Regions from separate parts of the Erwinia pyri genome, predicted to be linked through region 3. Evidence: predicted binding sites of a transcription regulator. Region 3 holds the regulator's gene; each other region holds the start of a gene.
The links. Region 3 encodes PhoB, which activates phosphate uptake and scavenging genes when phosphate is short. Its sites were predicted from a motif close to CTGTCATAAAACTGNCNNAT; they were not measured.
Positions count from the first base shown of each region.

Region 1 (7,144 bases), 1.0 Mb from region 3:
ACCAGCCAGAAGAGCCCAAACGCCATGGTCAGCAGCGACAGGGTCAGGGCAATGCGGTTCTTCATCCGGCGCCATGCCTGCATCTTACGGCGTGACGCTAACAGCTCAGCACGAGTCTGCATTTCCATGGTGGTCATGAACGCGCTCCTTCACTTTTTGCCAGACGCAAAATCATGAGCTTTGAGCAGGCCAGCACGATAAAGGTGATCACAAACAGGATCAGACCCAGCTCCATCAGGGCAGCGGTATGCACGCCCGATTCAGCTTCAGCAAATTCGTTTGCCAGCGCCGAGGTGATACTGTTCCCCGGCATAAAGAGCGAAGGGCTGTCCAGCTGATAGGTATTACCGATAATAAAGGTCACCGCCATGGTTTCACCCAGCGCGCGACCCAGGCCCAGCATCACGCCGCCTATCACGCCATTTTTGGTGAACGGAAGCACCACCCGCCAGATCACTTCCCAGGTCGTGCAGCCAATACCGTAGGCCGACTCTTTCATCATTACCGGCGTCTGTTCAAACACGTCGCGCATCACCGAAGCGATGTAGGGGATGATCATGATCGCCAGAATAATCCCGGCAGCCAGAATGCCAATCCCAAACGCAGGACCGGAGAAGAGCGCGCCGACGATGGGAATATTCGCCATCAGGTCGCCCAGCGGCGTCTGGAAGTAGGTAGCGAACAGCGGGGCGAAGATAAACAGGCCCCACATGCCATAAACAATACTGGGGATCGCGGCCAGCAGCTCAATCGCCACACCCAGAGGGCGCCTAAGCCAGTTAGGGGCAAGTTCTGTCAGGAACAGCGCGATACCAAAACTCACCGGAACGGCGATAACTAACGCAATTACCGAGGTCACGACGGTGCCATAAATGGGCACCAGCGCACCAAATTGTTCGTTGGGAGCATCCCAGGTTTTGGTCCACAGGAAGGAGAAGCCGAACTTCTGCATGCTGGGCCAGGAGGAGAGGATCAGAGAGACAATAATGCCGCCGAGCAGAAACAGCACAATCAGCGCAGCCAGTTTTACCAGCGCACCGAAGATGACGTCACCCTGTTTTCCCGGAGCTTTAAATGTCGGCTTGGTTTCAGCCATAGGATTCCCGATAGTGAAAGTGTAGGGGCGACACCACGATGCCGCCCGATAGAACAGGCCGGATTAACCGGCCCCTACAACCGCTTAGTAAAGCGCTTTACCCGAGCTGTCTTTTACGTTGGTTTTCCATGCTGCGCGAACCTGCTCAACAACAGAGTCCGGCAGTGAAGCGTAGTCCAGGCTGTTAGTGGTTTTGCCACCGTTTTTGTATGCCCAGTCAAAGAACTTCAGCACAGCAGCCCCTTTCTCAGCATTTGCCTGCTCTTTGTGCACCAGAATGAAGGTGGTGGAAGAGATCGGCCAGGCATCATCACCTTTCTGATAAGTCAGGTCCTGCGCGAACGATTCGCTCCAGTTAGCGCCTTTCGCGGCGTTGCTGAAACTCTTCTCGCCCGGCTCAACGGCTTTGCCATCGGCATCAATCAGTTTGGTGTAAGCCAGGCTGTTCTGTTTGGCATAGGCGTACTCAACGTAGCCGATGGAGCCAGGCAGACGCTGTACGAAGGCCGCAACGCCGTCGTTGCCTTTACCGCCAAGACCCACAGGCCAGTTTACGGTATTGCCTTTACCAATTTTGCTGTTCCAGTCGCTGTTAACTTTAGCCAGGTAGCTGGTGAACACGAATGAGGTGCCTGAACCGTCAGCGCGGCGAACCACGTTGATGTTGCTGTCTGGCAGTTTCACGCCCGGGTTCAGCTTGGTAATAGCCGGGTCGTTCCACTTTTTGATGTTACCCAGGTAGATGTCGCCCACGGTTTTGCCGTCCAGCGTCAGCTGACCAGATTTGATGCCCGGGATATTCACGGCCAGCACCACGCCACCGATCACGGTAGGGAACTGGAACAGGCCGTTTTTCTGCAGATCTTCATCTTTCATTGGCGCATCAGAAGCACCGAAATCAACAGTTTTAGCAATGATCTGTTTTACACCGCCGGAAGAACCGATGCCCTGATAGTTAACCTGTGCGCCGGTTGCGGTGTTGTAGTCAGCAGCCCATTTGTTATAAACAGGCGCCGGGAAGGTGCCGCCAGCGCCGGTCAGATTAGTGGCGGCAATTGCAGAAACCGCGCTCAATGAAAGAGTTAAAGCTACGCATTGAGCCAGGGTTTTTTGCATCAGTGTCATGTTCCCTCCAGGGGATTTCAAGTCAGGCTTTACGCCGTTTTAACAGGAATATTGATTGCTGCTGGAGGCAAAATAGGACAGTTTGATGACAGTAAAATGTACGGTTTGTGACAGTTATATGACAGTGGCTGTTTTTTTGAACGGGTGACTGCAGGCTCGGGCGGAAAATGGCAAAAGAAAACCCCACAAAGTGGGGTTTGTTACTGCAGCGTGTTGAAAGGGGGCGTTATTCCACCGTTACTGACTTCGCCAGGTTACGCGGCTGGTCAACATCCGTACCCTTGATCAGCGCCACATGATAGGAGAGCATCTGCAACGGCACGGTGTAGAAGATAGGGGCAATAATCTCCTCAACGTGCGGTAACGGGATAATGCGCATCCCTTCCGAGTTGCTGAAACCGGCATCCTGGTCCGCAAAGACATAGAGCAGGCCGCCGCGCGCGCGAACCTCTTCAATATTCGACTTCAGCTTTTCCAGCAGTTCGTTATTGGGTGCAACCACGATCACCGGCATATCGGCATCAATCAGCGCCAGCGGGCCATGCTTGAGTTCGCCTGCCGCATAGGCTTCCGCGTGAATATAGGAGATCTCTTTCAGCTTCAGCGCCCCTTCCATGGCGATCGGGTACTGATCGCCGCGGCCCAGGAATAGCGCATGATGCTTATCGGAGAACTCTTCAGCCAGCGTTTCAATCAGCTTATCTTGTGACAGCATCTGCTCGATACGGCTTGGCAGCGCCTGCAGGCCGTGCACGATGTCATGCTCGATCTGCGCGTCCATCCCTTTCAGGCGGCCCACTTTCGCCACCAGCATCAGCAGTACGGTCAGCTGGGTGGTGAAGGCTTTGGTGGAAGCCACGCCAATTTCGGTGCCAGCTTTGGTCATCAGCGCCAGATCGGATTCGCGCACCAGCGACGAGCCGGCCACGTTACAGACAGCCAGCGATCCCAGATAGCCCAGCTCTTTAGAGAGACGCAGTGCCGCCAGAGTATCCGCGGTTTCGCCAGACTGAGAGAGAGTAATCAGCAGGCTGTTTTTACGCACTGCCGATTTGCGATAGCGGAATTCTGACGCGATTTCGACGTCACAAGGGACGTTTGCCAGCGCTTCAAACCAGTAACGCGATACCATGCCGGAGTTGTAAGAGGTGCCGCAGGCCACGATCTGGATATGCTCCACCTGCTTCAGCAGCTCGTTGGCATTCGGGCCCAGCTCAGAGAGATCCACTTCACCGTGGCTGAAGCGCCCGGTCAGCGTGTTTTTGATCGCCATCGGCTGTTCATAAATCTCTTTCTGCATGTAGTGACGGAACTGGCCTTTGTCGCCCGCATCGTACTGCACGGTAGATTCGATTTCGCTGCGCGCTACGGACTCACCCTGACGGTTAACGATTTTCACGTCACGGCGGGTGATCTCTGCAATATCGCCCTCTTCGAGGTAGATAAAGCGGCGCGTCACCGGCAACAGGGCCAGCTGATCGGAAGCGATAAAGTTCTCACCCACGCCACGGCCAATCACCAGCGGGCTGCCGGAACGCGCAGCCACCAGCACCGAAGGATCGCGGCTGTCCATAATCACCATGCCATACGCACCGCGCAGCTGAGGGATCACGCGCAGTACCACTTCACGCAGCGTGCCGCCCTGCTGTTTCTGCTCCCAGTGAACCAGGTGAGCCACCACTTCAGTATCGGTCTCAGAGGCGAAGATATAGCCCCGTTCCATCAGCAGTTCACGCAAGGGTTCGTGGTTTTCAATGATGCCGTTATGAACAATGATGATATGTTCAGAGATATGGGGATGCGCGTTAGCCTCGGAAGGCTCTCCGTGCGTAGCCCAGCGCGTGTGCGCAATCCCCGTGCCGCCCACCAGCGGGGTGGTTTCCGCTGCTTCGGCCAGCTTAGCGACTTTTCCCAGACGACGCAGACGCGTCACCTGGCCTTCTGCGGTGACCACTGCCACACCGGCAGAGTCATAACCCCGATACTCGAGGCGGCGTAACCCTTCCAGCAGGATTTCAGCGATATCACGCTGGGCAACTGCACCTACAATTCCACACATAATGTTATTCCTGTCGTCATGACCCTGTGGATCATTAACTTTGTCTTCTGACCTGATTAGTCCGGTTTTACCGGTTCCCCGAGCCTTTGTAGAGAGTGGGGATTATATTTATAACTGCACTTGCGGGAGGGATGAGTCCCTCCTCTGAAATAGAGGGGCAGCCTGCGCTGCCCGATTGGTTTACTTCTTCTTCACCGGCCGCTGCCAGTCTGTTTTCAGATTCTGCTCTTTGCGGTTGTAAACCAGCCCGGCGGTCGGGACATCTTTCATGACTGTGGTGCCAGCCGCAATGGTTGTGCCAGAAGCCACCGAGACCGGCGCCACCAGCTGGGTATCAGATCCCACGAAGACATCATCGCCAATTATCGTCAGCGATTTATTGACGCCATCGTAGTTACAGGTGATGGTGCCGGCACCGATATTGACGTTTGCGCCGATTTTCGCGTCGCCAAGGTAACTCAGATGCCCCGCTTTAGAGCCTCTCCCTAACGATGCCTTTTTCATTTCGACAAAGTTGCCTACGTGGGCGCCTTCTGCCAGCTGAGAGCCAGGGCGCAGACGGGCAAACGGACCGATGGTGCAGGCCGCAGCGAGTTCCGCTTCTTCCACCACGCTGTAGGGGCTGATTTCACAATCATCGCCAATCACACAGTTTTTCAGGATGCAGCCGCTGGCAATTTTGACCCGGTTGCCCAGCGTTACCCGGCCTTCAATAATCACATTGGTATCGATTTCGACGTCTCGTCCGTGGATCAGCTCACCACGCAGATCGAAACGGGCGGGGTCTTTCAGCATCACGCCTGCCAGTAGCAGTTTCTCAGCCTGTTCCGCCTGAAAGACGCGCTCAAGCTGAGACAGCTGCAGGCGGTTATTCACCCCTTCCGTTTCGGTGGTCCGGTCGGGATGCACCGCTTCAGTAACGCGACCTTCCTGATGGGCAAGGGCGATAATATCGGTGATATAATATTCACCCTGAGCGTTGTTATTGGTCAGCTTGCTTAGCCAGCGCTTCAGATCGGCGCCGTTAGCCATCAGAATGCCGGTGTTGATCTCTTTGATCGCCAGCTGGGCAGGGGAGGCGTCTTTCTGTTCGATAATGCCCACCACCGAGCCATTCTCACGCAGGATGCGGCCGTAACCGGTTGGATTATCCAGCATCACCGTCAGCAGGGCGATGCCGCCTTCAGGTTTGGCCTGCTGCAAACGTTGCAGCGTCTCTACCGAGATCAGCGGCACGTCGCCATAGAGCATCAGAATGTCTTCGTCGTCAGCAAAGTGCGGCGCGGCCTGCTGCATGGCATGGCCTGTACCCAGCTGTTCCGCCTGCAGTACCCAGTTAAGCGAAGGCTCAGGCAGGGCGGACTGCAGCAGCTCGCCACCGTGACCATAAACCAGATGGACATGGGCGGCGCCAAGCTTGTTCGCCGCATCGATAACATGTTGCACCATCGGCTTTCCGGCCAGGCGATGCAGTACTTTCGGCAGATCGGAGTACATACGGGTACCCTTGCCGGCAGCAAGGATCACCACGCTCATTGCGCTGTTAGACATAGACATCCTGAAATTCAGTAATTAAACGGAAGTAAAACGGTTTAGCTGTGAAAATACTACATTTTTCTCAGCAAAAAAAATGCCAGTCAGTTTCCTGACTGGCATTCGGGCTGCTTAAACCTGAGTTACATCGCTTTTTTGGTCAACTCGATCACGCGCAGTTTGGCGATCGCTTTAGCCAGTTCAGCCGACGCGGTAGCAAAGTCCACATCACCGTGAGAGCTGTTCATGTGCTCTTCGGCTTTGCGTTTCGCTTCCATCGCGCGGGCCTCGTCGAGGTCGGTTCCGCGGATCGCGGTATCAGCCAGCACGGTAACCGCGCCAGGCTGCACTTCCAGCAGGCCGCCGGAGAGATAAATATACTCTTCGTCGCCCTGCTGTTTCACGATGCGAACCATACCAGGTTTAATGGCGGTCAGCAGCGGGGCGTGGCCAGGAAAAATCCCTAACTCGCCTTCGCTACCTGACACCTGGATCTTCTGTACTGTACCGGAGAACATCTGCTGTTCTGCGCTGACAACGTCCAGGTGATAAGTCATAGCCATGATTAACCTCCAGAGAAACTGTTACAGCTTCTTCGCTTTTTCCACGGCTTCTTCGATGGAACCCACCATGTAGAAAGCCTGCTCTGGCATATGGTCGAATTCACCTTCCATGATGCCTTTAAAGCCACGGATGGTATCTTTCAGCGACACATATTTACCTGGAGAACCGGTAAAGACTTCCGCCACGAAGAACGGCTGGGAGAGGAAGCGCTGCATCTTACGAGAGCGTGCTACCACCAGTTTGTCTTCTTCAGAGAGTTCGTCCATACCCAGGATGGCGATGATATCTTTCAGTTCCTGATAACGCTGCAGCAGGGACTGAACGCCACGAGCGGTATCGTAGTGCTCCTGGCCAACAACCAGTGGATCCAGCTGACGGCTGGTAGAGTCCAGTGGGTCAACCGCTGGGTAGATACCCAGAGAAGCGATCTGACGGCTCAGTACCACGGTTGCGTCAAGGTGCGCAAAGGTGGTGGCTGGCGATGGGTCAGTCAAGTCATCCGCAGGGACGTAAACGGCCTGAACGGAGGTGATTGAACCGGTCTTGGTGGAGGTAATACGCTCCTGCAGGACACCCATCTCTTCCGCCAGCGTTGGCTGATAGCCTACCGCAGAAGGCATACGACCCAGCAGTGCTGATACTTCAGTACCGGCCAGGGTGTAACGGTAGATGTTATCGATGAACAGCAGAACGTCACGACCTTCGTCACGGAACTTCTCAGCCATGGTCAGGCCGGTCAGCGCTACGCGCAGACGGTTTCCTGGTGG
Region 1 is NZ_CP132353.1:4,504,577-4,511,720, reverse strand. It holds gene pstA (phosphate ABC transporter permease PstA) at 1-137, opposite strand, end outside; gene pstC (phosphate ABC transporter permease PstC) at 134-1,096, opposite strand; gene pstS (phosphate ABC transporter substrate-binding protein PstS) at 1,181-2,221, opposite strand; gene glmS (glutamine--fructose-6-phosphate transaminase (isomerizing)) at 2,448-4,280, opposite strand; gene glmU (bifunctional UDP-N-acetylglucosamine diphosphorylase/glucosamine-1-phosphate N-acetyltransferase GlmU) at 4,461-5,831, opposite strand; gene Q3V30_RS21345 (F0F1 ATP synthase subunit epsilon) at 5,957-6,376, opposite strand; gene atpD (F0F1 ATP synthase subunit beta) at 6,398-7,144, opposite strand, start outside.
Region 1: a site for PhoB is predicted at 2,327-2,346, ahead of pstS (phosphate ABC transporter substrate-binding protein PstS). Genes of this name have one in related genera too.

Region 2 (7,144 bases), 790 kb from region 3:
AGCGTAGTAACGTCCATCCTTTCTGGCACGGGTAGGATAACGGTCGGCAACATCTGTCACACGATCAAGGTAATGATCGTGCAGCACGACTAACCGGTCATCTTTGGTCATGACCAAATCCTGCTCCAGAAAGTCCGCTCCCTGGGCATAGGCCATCGCCTTGGCAGGAAGCGTATGTTCCGGCAAATAGCCGCTGGCTCCCCGATGGGCAATAACAATTTTGTCCGACTGCGCAGCCATAGCGCAGAGTGAAGAGGCCATCAGGATGGTGGCCACGACTGTTTTAATTAACATGGACTCTCCCGTTATTCCGCCTGCTTCAGCTGCTGTTTATGCTTGTTTTCACTCAGCATAGTTAACACCAGCAACAGCACAGCCAGTACACAGCCGCCAATCATGATGATAAAGCCTCCGTCCCAGCCGAAAAAGTCTACGGTATAGCCGACGATAGCGCTGGCTGCCACAGAGCCGCCCAGGTAACCAAATAAACCGGTAAACCCTGCCGCTGTTCCGGCCGCTTTTTTCGGAGCCAGCTCTAACGCATGCAGGCCAATCAGCATGACAGGCCCATAAATCAGGAAGCCGATGGCGATCATACAAGCCATATCAATGCCGGGATTACCTGCCGGGTTCATCCAGTAGATTACGGTGGCAATGGTGACCAACACCATAAAGAATACGCCGGTGGCGCCACGATTGCCTTTAAAGACTTTGTCAGACATCCAGCCACACAGCAGCGTGCCGGGGATCCCTGCATATTCATAGAAAAAGTAAGCCCAGGAGGATTTATCCAGCGCGAAATGCTTCACTTCTTTCAGGTAAGTAGGTGACCAGTCAAGAATGCCGTAACGCAGCAGATAGACAAACACGTTCGCCAGCGCGATATACCACAGCAATTTATTCGGCAAAATATATTGCATAAAGATTTGCCTGGCGGTCAGCTCTTCTTCATGTTTTTCATCATAGTCCGGCGGATAATCATTTTTGTACTCTTCAATCGGCGGCAGGCCGCAGGATTGCGGCGTATCGCGCATCATGGCAAAGGCAAAGAGGGCAATCACGATAGCGCCAAAGGCTGGCATATAGAGCGCCGCTTTCCAGTCGTTAAACCACGCCATGCCCAGCAAGAACAGCAGAGGAGGAATGCCGCCGCCTACGTTATGCGCGCAGTTCCAGACGGAAACCACCCCTCCGCGCTCTTTTTGCGACCACCAGTGCACCATAGTGCGGCCACAGGGAGGCCATCCCATTCCCTGAAACCAGCCGCATAAAAACAGCAGCACGAACATCACCATAATGCTGGAGGTGGCCCAGGGGACGAACCCCATAAAGAGCATAACCGCGGCGGCCAGGATCAACCCGGCAGGCAAAAAGACTCTGGGGTTAGAGCGGTCAGAGACCGAGCCCATGATAAATTTTGAAAAGCCGTAGGCGATAGAGATGCCAGAGAGCGCAAACCCGAGGTCGCCACGGGAAAAACCCTGCTCAATCAGATAGGGCATGGCGAGAGCAAAGTTTTTGCGAACCAGATAATAGGCAGCATAACCGAAGAAAATTCCCAGGAAAATTTGCCAGCGCAGCTTGCGGTAGAGCGGATCTACCTTGCCGGCCTCTACACGAGGCTGGTGAGGGGCTGGCTTAAAAATACTTAACATGTGAGCCTCCGATGGGCGGTTTATTCTCTTTTTAGCGCCTTATGGCGCGTCATAACGAAAGGATTGCCGGAAAAACGGACACAATGTTCCTTTTCGCGCAAAGAATAGGCGTAAAACGCTCAGCAGACTGTGAAGCGAAACTCAAATGTTACATTTTTATGACAAAAAAACCGTATCTGTGAATTAGCGCGACAAAACGTGTCAGGCTTGTGAAGGGGGAATGATAAAAAGTTGGGTTTGGAAAGCGTTAAGAAAATGACTTTCGTTAGCGAACATCTTTCAAAGCCACAGTGCAGATGTATTTTAAATGCTCAGATGTAAACCAAATAATTCCCTGTGACTTCGTGCATTTCGCTACACTACGGCCACTTTTCACTGCAGAGTTTTTATTGTGACGTTACTGATTGTCACCACAATCTTGTGGGCATTTTCTTTCAGCCTGATAGGTGAATACCTGGCCGGGCAGGTAGACAGCGTGTTTTCCGTACTGGTTCGCCTGCTGCTGGCAGCGGTAGTATTCCTGCCCTTTTTGCGCTGGAAAGGCTACCGGCCTTCCACGCTGCTGCTCTATATGGGCGTTGGCGCTTTACAGCTCGGGGTGATGTATCTGGTGAGTTTCCAGGCCTATCTCTACCTCAGCGTGTCAGAATTTCTGCTGTTTACCGTGATGACGCCGCTCTATGTCACGCTGATTTACGATCTTCTGAAAGGGCGCGGCGTGCGCTGGGGATATGCCCTGAGCGCGCTGCTGGCGGTGGGCGGTGCAGCCATCATCCGTTATGACAAGGTGAGCGAACATTTCTGGTTCGGCCTGATGCTGGTACAGCTGGCAAACATTATCTTTGCTGTCGGTATGGTGGGCTATAAACGGTTGCAGGAGATCCGTCCGATGCCACAGCATACCGCCTTCTCCTGGTTCTACCTTGGGGCGGCGTTAATCGCGGTGCTGGCCTGGTTCCTGTGGGGGAATCCGCAAAAGCTACCCACGACCTCCCTCCAGTGGGGCATTCTGATCTGGCTGGGCGTTGTCGCTTCAGGATTAGGCTATTTCATGTGGAACTACGGCGCGACGCAGGTGGATGCCGGGACGTTGGGGATTATGAACAATATGCATGTGCCTGCAGGCCTGTTGGTCAACCTGGCTATCTGGCAGCAGCAGCCGCACTGGCCAAGTTTTATCATTGGCGCAGCGGTCATTTTCGCTTCTCTGTTAGTCCACCGACACTGGGTTATTAAAAACCGGTAATCGGCATCCGCTTCCGGAAACTGTAAAGGGCAGCAGAGTGCTGCCCTTTACGCATTATTTCGCTTTTACCGCCGGGCGGATCTTCTGCGTTAACCCTTTAAGGAAGTTACGCAGGATCTGGTCGCCGCATTCGCGGTAATTTTTATGGCCAGGCTTACGGAAGATAGCGCCAATCTCAGACTGACCTACGGCAAAGTCCGCCAGCTTGAGGGTCTCAAGAATGTCAGTGGTTTTCAGATCAAACGCAACACGCAGCTTCTTCATGATGATGTTGTTAGTCATTTTGCGTTCGATAGAGGGGGCAGGGGCCTCTTCGCTCTTTCCGCGACGCTGGAAAATCAGGCCGTTCAGGAAGTAGCCCATAATCACATCCGGGCAGTCGCGGTAGCCTGGCTCATCCTCTTTTTTCAGGAAACTGTGCACTTCCGCTTCGCTGACCTCGGTTTCTGCCAGCGCCAGGATCGCTACGACCTGGGCATCGCTTAAATCCAGCATGTAGCGCACGCTGCGCAGAACATCATTATTCGTCATAAAAATCTCATCAGGGATCAAAGTCTGTTGGGCGCATTATAGAGACAAATGGCCCCTGATGCAGGAAAACCCGCCAGAGATTAAGCGGGAGAGATAAATCAGGAGTGAGCCAGCGTACCAGGCAGGGGCGTCCCGGGTTGGGAAGCATCTTTCACGCGGGGTAAATGGTCACAGGCATGCTGGCGGGCAGAGCGGATAAAAGCCTCGGTAACCGGCTGACGCTGCTCGCCATCGCGGACGGCGGCATAAAGGCGGCTCCATAGCCCTTCACCCAACGTTTTGGTAACCACCACGCCCTGATTTTCAAAGCTTTCTACCACCCAGTGAGGCAGCGCGGCAATGCCCATGCCTGCCGACACCATCTGAATTAACAGCAGCGTATTATCAACGCTTTTCAGCGCCGGGCTGACGCCCGCGGGCTGTAAAAAGTGTCGCCAGATATCCAGACGCTGGCGCTGAACCGGATAAATCATCAGCACTTCGTTAGCCAGATCCTCAGGGGAGATATGCTCAACTTGCGCCAGAGCGTGGTCCGGCGCCAGCACCAGCCTTACTTCAAAATCAAACATCGGTGAATAGAACAGCCCGCTGCGCGGCAGAATATCGGAAGTAAGAACCAGATCCAGCTCGCCCTGCTGCAGGGCTGGTTGCGGGTCAAACGTGACTCCCGATTTGAAATCCATCACCACCTGCGGCCAGCTCTGGCGAAAATTATTCAGCGCGGGCGTCAGCCACTGGATACAGCTGTGGCACTCAATGGCGATGCGCAGCGTGGTCTGGTGCGGCTCATGACACGCCTGAAGCGCCTGCTGAATTTGCGGCAGCACCTGCTCCGCCAGCTGCAGCAGGATCTCTCCCTGCGGCGTGAAGCGTAACGGCTGGCTCTTGCGCACGAACAGACGGAAGCCCAGACGCTGTTCCAGGTCGCTGAACTGATGAGATAACGCCGACTGCGTTTGATGTAGCTGGGCTGCTGCTGCTGCCAGTGAGCCGGTTGTCCGCAGCGCCTGCAGCGTTCGCAGGTGTTTAAGTTCGATCATGAGAGTCCTTCACAACGACAGTGAACAATTTGCGCTTGTGGTTACTACAGTACCTGCGGATTATAGATGTGTAAACATCTGGACGTCTAAAAGCCTGATTGCAACCACAACGGGCAGCAACTGAGGAAAGCGCTGATGACCATTCTGAACCATACACTCGGATTTCCCCGCGTCGGCCTGCGTCGCGAACTGAAAAAGGCCCAGGAAAGCTACTGGGCAGGCACCACGTCTCAGGAAGAACTGCTGGCCGTGGGGCGCGAATTACGTGCCCGCCACTGGCAGCAGCAGCGGCAGGCGGGTGTGGATTTGGTGCCGGTGGGAGACTTCGCCTGGTACGATCACGTTCTGACAACCAGCCTGCTGCTGGGCAATGTCCCGGCCCGCCATCAAAATAAAGATGGCTCGGTCGATTTGGATACCCTGTTCCGCCTGGGCCGTGGTCGCGCGCCAACCGGCGAACCCGCAGCCGCAGCCGAGATGACAAAATGGTTCAACACTAACTATCACTATATGGTGCCGGAATTCACCAAAGGCCAGCAGTTTAAGCTGAGCTGGAGGCAGATCCTGGAAGAGGTGGATGAAGCGCTGGCGCTGGGGCATAAGGTGAAACCTGTGCTGCTGGGTCCGGTAACCTATCTGTGGCTGGGTAAAGTAAAGGGCGAACAGTTTGACCGCCTGAGCTTGCTGAACGACATTCTGCCGGTATATCAGCAGGTGCTGGCTGAGCTGGCAGCGCGCAATATCGACTGGGTGCAGATTGATGAGCCAGCGCTGGTTCTGGAACTGCCTCAGTCGTGGCTGGATGCCTTTAAGCCAGCTTATGAAGCGCTGCAGGGATCCACAAAACTGCTGCTCACTACCTATTTTGAAAGCGCCGGTACCAACATTGACACTATCCGTACGCTGCCGGTTCAGGGCCTGCACGTTGACCTGGTCCATGGCAAAGATGATATCGCTGAGCTGAACAGAAAAATCCCGGCAGAGTGGTTGCTCTCCGTAGGCGTTATCAATGGCCGCAATGTCTGGCGCGCCGATCTCAGCAGCTGGTTTGAACGTCTTCAGCCGCTGCTGGCCCAACGCCAGCAGCTCTGGATAGGTTCATCCTGTTCATTGCTGCACAGTCCTATCGATCTCAGCACCGAAACGCGTCTGGATGATGAGGTGAAAAGCTGGTTCGCCTTCGCGCTGCAAAAGTGTGCCGAGCTTTCGCTGCTGAGTCATGCGTTAAACAACAACGATCCGCAGTCGCTGGAAGCGTGGAGCGCGCCCATCCGCGCCCGTCGCCACTCACCCCGCGTGCATAATGCGGCGGTTGGCAAACGGCTGGCTGGCATCACGCCTGAAGAGAGCCTGCGCAATAACAGCTACGCCGTGCGGGCAGAAGCCCAGCGTAAGCGCTTCCAGCTGCCCGCCTGGCCGACCACCACCATTGGCTCTTTCCCGCAGACTACTGAGATCCGTGGTTTGCGTCTGGACTTCAGACAGGGTCGGCTGGATAGCAGCCACTACCGCACCGGCATTGCTGAACATATTAAGCAGGCCATTGCCGAACAGGAGCGCCTGGGGCTGGACGTGCTGGTGCACGGTGAAGCTGAACGTAATGACATGGTTGAGTATTTTGGTGAGAATCTGGACGGTTTCGCCTTCACGCAAAACGGCTGGGTGCAGAGTTACGGTTCGCGCTGCGTGAAGCCGCCGGTGATCATTGGTGACGTCAGCCGCCCGCAAGCGATCACCGTTGAGTGGGCGAAGTATGCGCAGTCTCTGACCGATAAACCGGTTAAAGGTATGCTGACCGGCCCGGTGACTATCCTTTGCTGGTCATTCCCCCGCGAAGACGTTACCCGGGAAACCATCGCAAAACAGATCGCTCTGGCGCTGCGGGATGAGGTGGCAGATCTCGAGAAAGCGGGGATTGGCATTATTCAGATTGATGAGCCTGCCTTGCGTGAAGGGCTGCCGCTTCGTCAGTCGGACTGGGCTGCCTATCTGGAGTGGGCAGTCGATGCGTTCCGCCTCAACGCCGCTGTGGCGCAGGATGACACCCAAATTCATACCCATATGTGTTACTGCGAGTTTAACGACATCATGGACTCTATCGCCGCACTGGATGCGGACGTGATCACCATCGAAACCTCACGTTCCGATATGGAACTGCTGGAGTCGTTTGAGGAATTTGATTATCCGAATGACATTGGACCGGGCGTTTACGATATTCACTCGCCAAATGTGCCAGAGGTGGAGTGGATAGAGGCGCTGCTGCTGAAAGCGGCAAAACGCATCCCGACGGAGCGTTTGTGGGTAAACCCGGATTGCGGTTTGAAAACGCGGGGCTGGCCGGAAACCCGCCAGGCTCTGGCTAATATGGTTCAGGCGGCGCAAAACCTGCGTAAGATCGAAGCCTGATTTTTCTGTTGTTGTGTTGTTGTGCTGGGGCGCTATTGCGCCCCTTTTTTATTACTTCACATCATATTGCCGGAACCAGGCAAGCATCCTCTGCCAGCCATCCTTTGCGGACTCTTCGTGATAGCTTGGGCGATAGTCAGCGTTAAATGCATGTCCCGCCTCGGGATAAACGACGATTTCCGCTTTTGCGTTGGCGGCACGCAGCGCCTGACGCATCTTCTCCACGCTCTCCTGCGGAATACTCTCATCCAGACCGCCATAAAGCC
Region 2 is NZ_CP132353.1:4,251,360-4,258,503, reverse strand. It holds gene glpQ (glycerophosphodiester phosphodiesterase) at 1-294, opposite strand, end outside; gene glpT (glycerol-3-phosphate transporter) at 306-1,655, opposite strand; gene Q3V30_RS20150 (carboxylate/amino acid/amine transporter) at 2,047-2,901, shown strand; gene Q3V30_RS20145 (YehS family protein) at 2,956-3,432, opposite strand; gene metR (HTH-type transcriptional regulator MetR) at 3,531-4,472, opposite strand; gene metE (5-methyltetrahydropteroyltriglutamate--homocysteine S-methyltransferase) at 4,608-6,878, shown strand; gene Q3V30_RS20130 (dienelactone hydrolase family protein) at 6,930-7,144, opposite strand, start outside.
Region 2: a site for PhoB is predicted at 1,801-1,820, ahead of glpT (glycerol-3-phosphate transporter). Genes of this name have one in related genera too.

Region 3 (7,144 bases):
CAACGCGTGCCAGTGCAATCACGGTAATGACCGGAAGGCCGACTGCGGTAATCAGGAAGCCCAGGGCGGCAATCCAGACGTGTTCGCCAGACTGAATCCCTACCATAGGGGGAAAAATAATATTGCCTGCACCCACAAACAGCGCAAAGGTCATAAAGCCCAGCGCAAGGATGTCTTTGGAAGTTAAACGATTAGTCATAAGCAGAAAATTAACCCGTACTGGTGTTCAGTGAAGTCGCGATGTCAGCTTTATCACCCTGCCCGCACTAAAAACGCCAGAATCGCCGCGCGATACGGAGAAATGTTTTTCCTGCTGTCGTTCTGGTAGCGGATATGTGCTGATTTTTGATCTTTTTACAGGGGGATAACGTAAAAACGGCGCTAAGTAAACCGTTTATAGGGGAGAAAGGCAAGGTGCGATCGGAAAAGCAGAGTGATATGTTGCAAAAATTACTGCATCCAGTGATTCACTTCAGTTTATCGGCTGGATGCCTTACATGATTTGTATTTTTTCCGCGCGATGCGGGGTTATTTTCTGCATGGAGAGAGGCAAAGATGCACGAAAGGCGCGAATAGTCGCGCCTTTTGCACAGAGTAACGCCGCGTTACCAGACTTGTTTAGCGATATCCACTACCAGACGCAGCTTGGCCCACTGCTGCTCTTCGCTCAGGCTGTTGCCCTCTTCCGTTGAGGCAAAACCACACTGTGGGCTGAGGCAGATCTGATCAAGACTGACATACTGCGCCGCTTCAGCGATGCGCTGTTTCACGGTTTCCGGGTTTTCCAGCTCGCCATTTTTGGTGGTGATCAGACCCAATACTACCTGCTGTTTGCCAGGCTTGATGAAGCGCAGCGGTTCGAAACCACCAGAACGCTCGTTATCATATTCCAGGAAGAAGGCGTCGATATTGACGGTGCCAAACAGAATTTCCGCTACCGGCTCATAGCCCCCTTCAGAGATCCAGGTGGAGCGGAAGTTGCCGCGACAGACATGCAGACCAATGGTCAGATCGTCCGGCTTACCTTCGATCGCTTTGTTCAGCACCTGCGCATAGATGTGCGCCAGCTCTTGCGGATCCTCGCCACGCTCAACGATCTGTTTCTTCTGATCTTCCGAGCAGAGATAGGCCCAGACGGTGTCATCCAACTGCAGATAGCGGCAGCCTGCGGCGTAAAAGGCCTGGATGGCGTCACGGTAAGTCTGCGCCAGATCGTCAAAATAGACGTTAAGATCGGGATAAACTTCAGCGTCGATAGCTTTACGTCCGCCGCGGAAGTGCAGCACGCTTGGGCTGGGAATGGTCATCTTCGGCACGGCGTCGCCGCTGATGCTTTTCAGGTAACGGAAATCTTCCAGCATCGGATGTTTGCCAAAACCGAGTTTGCCGGTAACGCGGATGCTGTGTGCTTTGGTCTGCACACCGTTAAACTGAATGCCCTGCTCAGACTCGTAGCGCTCCACTCCTTCCAGACCGTCGAAGAAGTCAAAGTGCCACCAGGCGCGACGGAATTCACCGTCCGTCACCACTTTCAGCCCGCAGGCGCGCTGGTGTGTGACCACATCACGAATGGCTTCGTCTTCGATGCGCTTAAGCGCAACAGCATCGATCTCACCCGCCTGGAACTGCTCGCGAGCCTGTTTGATGGCTGCAGGGCGAAGGAAGCTGCCGACCACTTCGGCACGATACTGGGCTGAATCTCTCTGCATGGTATGTCACTCCTGGCACGCCGATTGTAATTTACCGGCGAAATTATCACGATTCGTTATATGTAGACTTCTGGATGTCTATATGGCTGTGATACAGAGTGTCATGAGAAAGATTCAGCTGCAACCGAGGAAATTTCATCATGCATGAAAAAAATTCATGTTGGTGCTCACTTATTTGGCATCCAGCAGCAGACGCGCCTCGCGACGCTGCTGGTCAGAGAGAGGCAGATAACCCGCCTGAGTCACCCACGCCTGGCCCCGATCGGAAAGCACGTGCTGAAGGAAAGCAGCCGCAATCGGCTCCAGCGGTTTACCGGGCGGTTTATTAACATAAAGATAAAGCTTACGCGCATAGGGATAGCTACCGCTGCGAATAGTCTCTGCATTTGGCGCAATCCACGCCGTTCCGTCACGAGATACCGGCAGCGTTTTTACGCCGGAGAGGTGGATCCCCATACTGGCATAACCAATGGCATTCAGCGTGTCGGCCACGGCCTGCACCACGGCCGCGGAACCCGGATACTCGCTGACATCATTGCGGAAATCACCGTTACAGAGCGCCTGCTGCTTGAAGAAACCCCAGGTGCCGGAAGCGGAATTACGGCCAAAGCGTTGCAGCGGACGTTCAGGCCAGCCGGATTGTGTCAGGTTGAGATCGCCCCAGTGATTGATGGCCGCAGCGGCTCCGCAGCGGCGGGTCACAGAGAAAATGGCATCGAGCTGTTTGGTGTTAAGCCCCTGCAAGGGGTTGTCCTGATTCACCACCACCACCAGCGCATCCATAGCCACCGGCACAGCCAGCGGCGGATAACCATAGCGCGCTTCAAACAGCTGGCGCTCCACAGCCTGCATGGGACGGCTCATCGCGCCGATCTGTGCCGCGCCTGCAGCGAGGGCGGTAGGCGCAGTAGAGGAGCCGGCTGCCTGAACCTGCACATTCACGCCGGGATATTGTCGGTTGAAACTCTCGCCCCACAGCGTCATCAGATTGCCGAGCGTATCTGAGCCGACGCTGGTCAGATTCCCGGCCAGCATCCCCTCTTCGGCCTGCGCCATCAGGCTGAAACAGGTCAGGGCGAGCAGAAACAGCTTTTTCATCTCAGGTATCCGGTTCGATCAACGAACCGCATTCTGAGCCAACTCGCGGCTGACAATCAACCTTGGCGGCAGGATGAAGCTGAAACAGGTCGCCACGCCCGGCTCGCTGGTGATATCGAGACGGGCGTTATGGTGACTCAACGCGTGTTTCACAATGGCCAGGCCAAGCCCGCTGCCGCCGGTTTGCCGTGAACGCGCTTTATCCACGCGATAAAAACGTTCCGTCAGGCGGGGAATATGTTCAGGCGAAATGCCCGGACCATTATCCTTCACCCTGAACAGCGCGCCCTGCGGGGTTTGCTGCCAGCTGATATCAATGCGTGTACCGGGCGGCGTGTGGTTAACCGAGTTATAAACGAGGTTGGAGATGGCGCTTCGCAGCTGCTCGTCGTTGCCGAAAACCCGCAGATGTTGATCGCTGTGGAAATGGATTTCGTGCCGCCCCTGGCTCAAGGTTTCTGCTTCACGCTGCAACAGCTTCAGCATTAACGGCACGTCGACTTTTTCCTGCAGATCGAGCGCTGGCGCGGCTTCAATACGGGAGAGCGTCAGCAGCTGTTTAACCAGCCCATCCATGCGGCGGGTCTGCTCCTGCATCGTATGCAGCGCTTTATCCCGCAGCGGCCCCTCCATGACGGAGTCATTCATCATCTCCAGGTAGCCCTGCAGCACCGTTAACGGCGTGCGCAGCTCATGGCTGACGTTGGCGAAGAAGTTACGGCGGGCGCCTTCCAGCTGATGCATCTGCGTCACGTCGCGCGCCACCAGCAGCCACTGCCCTTCTGAATAGGGCATCACGCGGAATTCAAGATGGCGATGGCTGTTAAGCACCAGGGTCAACGGTCGGGTAAAATCGCGCTGGCGGAGGTAGCGGGTAAATTCGGGGTAACGAAGCAGGTTAAGGATGTTCTGACCGTTATCCTCCGGCCAGCGCAGCCCCAGCATCTGTTGCGCCAGCCCGTTGCACCAGAAGATGGTTCCCTCTTCGGTGGTCAGTACCACGGCATCGGGCAGCGACTCCGCTCCGCTGCGGAAACGCTTAATCAGATGGCCAAGCTCGCGCCGACGCCGACGATTTCTCGCCTGCATCTGGTAGAGGCCATAAAAGAGCGGCTCCCAACTTCCGCGACCGGCTGGCGGCGTCATGCTGCGATCGATCCAGAGCCAGTGGGACAAACGGAGTAAATTAGCGAAGTGCCAGCCCATTACGGCCAACACGGCGATCAGCAGCAGCCAGGGCAGGTAGCCTACCAGCAGCCCCAAAATCAGGGCAGGCAGGCAGGCCAGCAGCAGCTCCAGCAGCAGTCTCTTCCAGGAGAGGCGTTCCAACACGGTAAAGGCTCCAGTGCGAACGATCAGTAACGTGCAGAGAAACGGTAACCTGTTCCGCGAACCGTCTGCACCATGCGATCGTGCCCGGTCAGTTCCAGCGCCTTGCGTAAGCGGCGAATATGGACGTCAACGGTACGATCTTCGACGTACACGTTAGTGCCCCACACATGATTAAGCAACTGCTCGCGGCTGTAGACCCGCTCCGGGTGCGTCATAAAGAAGTGCAGCAGCTTGTACTCTGTCGGCCCCATCTCCAGCGGCTGAGTCTCAGACATCACGCGGTGCGAAGAGGGATCGAGGCTCAATCCCTGTATTTCAATAACCTCTTCCACCGCCATTGGCGAGATGCGGCGCATCACCGCTTTAATCCGCGCCACCAGCTCTTTCGGCGAAAATGGCTTGGTAATATAGTCGTCGGCCCCCACTTCCAGACCGCGAACGCGATCCTCTTCTTCGCCACGCGCCGTGAGCATCATCACTGGGATCTCCCGGGTCATCGCTTCACGCTTCAGGTGCTTAATAAACTGAATGCCCGATCCTCCCGGCAGCATCCAGTCCAGCAGGATCAAATCAGGCCAGGGTTCGATAAGCATACTGACCGCACTGTCATAATCTTCCGCTTCTATCGGTTGATAGTCATTTTGCTCCAGAACGAAACACAACATCTCACGGATTGGGGCTTCATCTTCGACTACCAGAATGCGCTTAGCCATTATTGCTCCTGCTACTGTGACGGAATGCCACTGGATATGCGGCGCCATTATGCGTCAGTTTTATGACAGTTTTATGAAAAAAAGAGCCCCCAGCCCGCCGATTTATAACACTTTTATGAAGGTAGCGGCTGGGGTTTTGCGCAGGGCTGTTTATAATCGTCGGCACTGCTTTGCGCCTCAGAGGGATCCCATGCGAATACTCCACACGTCAGACTGGCATCTGGGCCAGTTCTTTTACACCAAAAGCCGCGCTCCGGAACATCAGGCTTTTATTGACTGGCTGCTGGAACAGGCGGTGGAAAAGCAGGTGGACGCCATTATCGTTGCGGGTGATATCTTCGATACGGGTTCGCCGCCCAGTTATGCACGTGAACTCTACAACCGTTTTGTGGTGAAGCTGCAGCAAACCGGCTGTGAGCTGGTGGTGCTGGGGGGAAATCATGACTCTGTGGCCACGCTGAACGAATCCCGCGAGCTGCTCGCCTGTCTTAATACCCGGGTAATTGCCGCAGCCAGTGACGATCCCGCGCAGCAGGTGCTGATGCTCAACACGCGCGAAGGCAAGCCCGGCGCGCTGCTCTGTGCGATCCCTTTCCTGCGGCCGCGCGACATTACCCTCAGCAGGGCAGGCCAGTCTGGGCGGGAAAAACAGCTGACGCTGCTGGAGGCGATAACCCAGCACTACCAGCGCTGTTGGCAGGCGGCACTGGTAGTGCGTGAACAGCATAATCTGCCGCTCCCCATTATCGCCACCGGCCATCTGACCACCGTTGGCGTCACCAAAAGTGATGCGGTCAGGGATATCTACATCGGCACGCTTGATGCCTTTCCGGCGCAGGCTTTTCCGCCAGCAGACTACATTGCGCTGGGGCATATCCATCGTGCGCAACGCATTGCTGACAGCGATCATATCCGCTACAGCGGCTCCCCTATTCCGCTCAGCTTTGATGAGCTGGGCCGTGAGAAAAGCGTCTTTCTGGTCGATTTTGCCGAAGGCAGGCTCAGTAACGTTGAAGCGTTGCCGATCCCGCTCTTTCAGCCCATGCAGATGATCAAAGGCTCGCTGGAAGAGATTGAGCAGCAGCTTGCGGCGATCCTGCCGCGTGAAGATGGCAAAACCGTGTGGCTCGATATCGAAATTTCCACCCATGCCTGGCTGAACGATCTGCAGCGTCGTATTCAGGAGCTGACGGAGCAGCTGCCTGTGGAGGTGGTGCTACTGCGTCGCAGCCGGGAGCAGCGTGAGCAGGTCATTAACCGTCAGAATAATGAGACGCTGAGCGAGCTGAGCGCGCAGGAGGTGTTCAGTCGCCGACTGGCGCTTGAGGAGCATGAGGATCCGGAACGGCTGGCTCGCGCTACCACGCTGTTTAAACAGACGCTGGCCGAGATAGATGATGAGGAGCAGGCATGAAGATCCTGACGCTGCGTTTTAAAAATCTCAACTCCCTGAAGGGGGAGTGGAAGATCGACTTCACCGCCGAACCTTTCGCCAGCAATGGCCTGTTTGCCATTACCGGGCCTACGGGCGCGGGCAAAACCACACTGCTCGACGCCATCTGCCTGGCGCTTTATCACGAGACCTCAAGGCTGGGTAAGCTCTCGCAGTCGCAGAACGATCTGATGACGCGTGACACCTCCGAATGTCTGGCAGAGGTTGAATTTGAGGTAAAAGGGGTGGCCTGGCGGGCATTCTGGAGCCAGAACCGGGCGCGTGGCGCAGTAGAGGGTAACCTGCAGGCGCCGCGCGTAGAGCTGGCCCGCTGCGAAGACAATAAAATCGTTGCCGACAAGGTCAAGGATAAGCTGGAGATGCTGACCGCCCTCACCGGCCTGGACTTTGAGCGCTTTACCAAGTCGATGATGCTGTCACAGGGACAATTTGCGGCGTTTCTGAACGCCGACGCCAACAGCCGCGCGGAGCTGCTTGAAGAGCTGACCGGCACCGAAATTTATGGCCGTCTCTCCGCCAGCGTGTTTGAACGCCATAAAACGGCTAAAGCGGCGCTGGATACCCTGCGCGCGCAGGCGAGCGGCATGGCCTTGCTGGAAGAGCAGCAGCTCTTACAACTCACAACCCAATTGGATGAACTGATCACAGCGGAGCAGGTGCTTACTTCGCAACATCAGCGGCACCATTTTTTATGGCAGTGGCAGCAGCAGTATCAGGCTGCCCAGCAGGCCGTGAAAGGCGCGGAACAGGCCAGCCAGCAGGCGGAAATCGCCTGGCAGCAGGATGGTGCAGAACTCTCCCGTCTCACCCAGGCAGAGCCAGCAGAAAAGGTGCGCCCG
Region 3 is NZ_CP132353.1:3,462,826-3,469,969, forward strand. It holds gene brnQ (branched-chain amino acid transport system II carrier protein) at 1-199, opposite strand, end outside; gene Q3V30_RS16465 (cobalamin-independent methionine synthase II family protein) at 606-1,709, opposite strand; gene Q3V30_RS16470 (PstS family phosphate ABC transporter substrate-binding protein) at 1,881-2,807, opposite strand; gene phoR (phosphate regulon sensor histidine kinase PhoR) at 2,826-4,139, opposite strand; gene phoB (phosphate response regulator transcription factor PhoB) at 4,163-4,852, opposite strand; gene sbcD (exonuclease subunit SbcD) at 5,043-6,266, shown strand; gene Q3V30_RS16490 (AAA family ATPase) at 6,263-7,144, shown strand, end outside.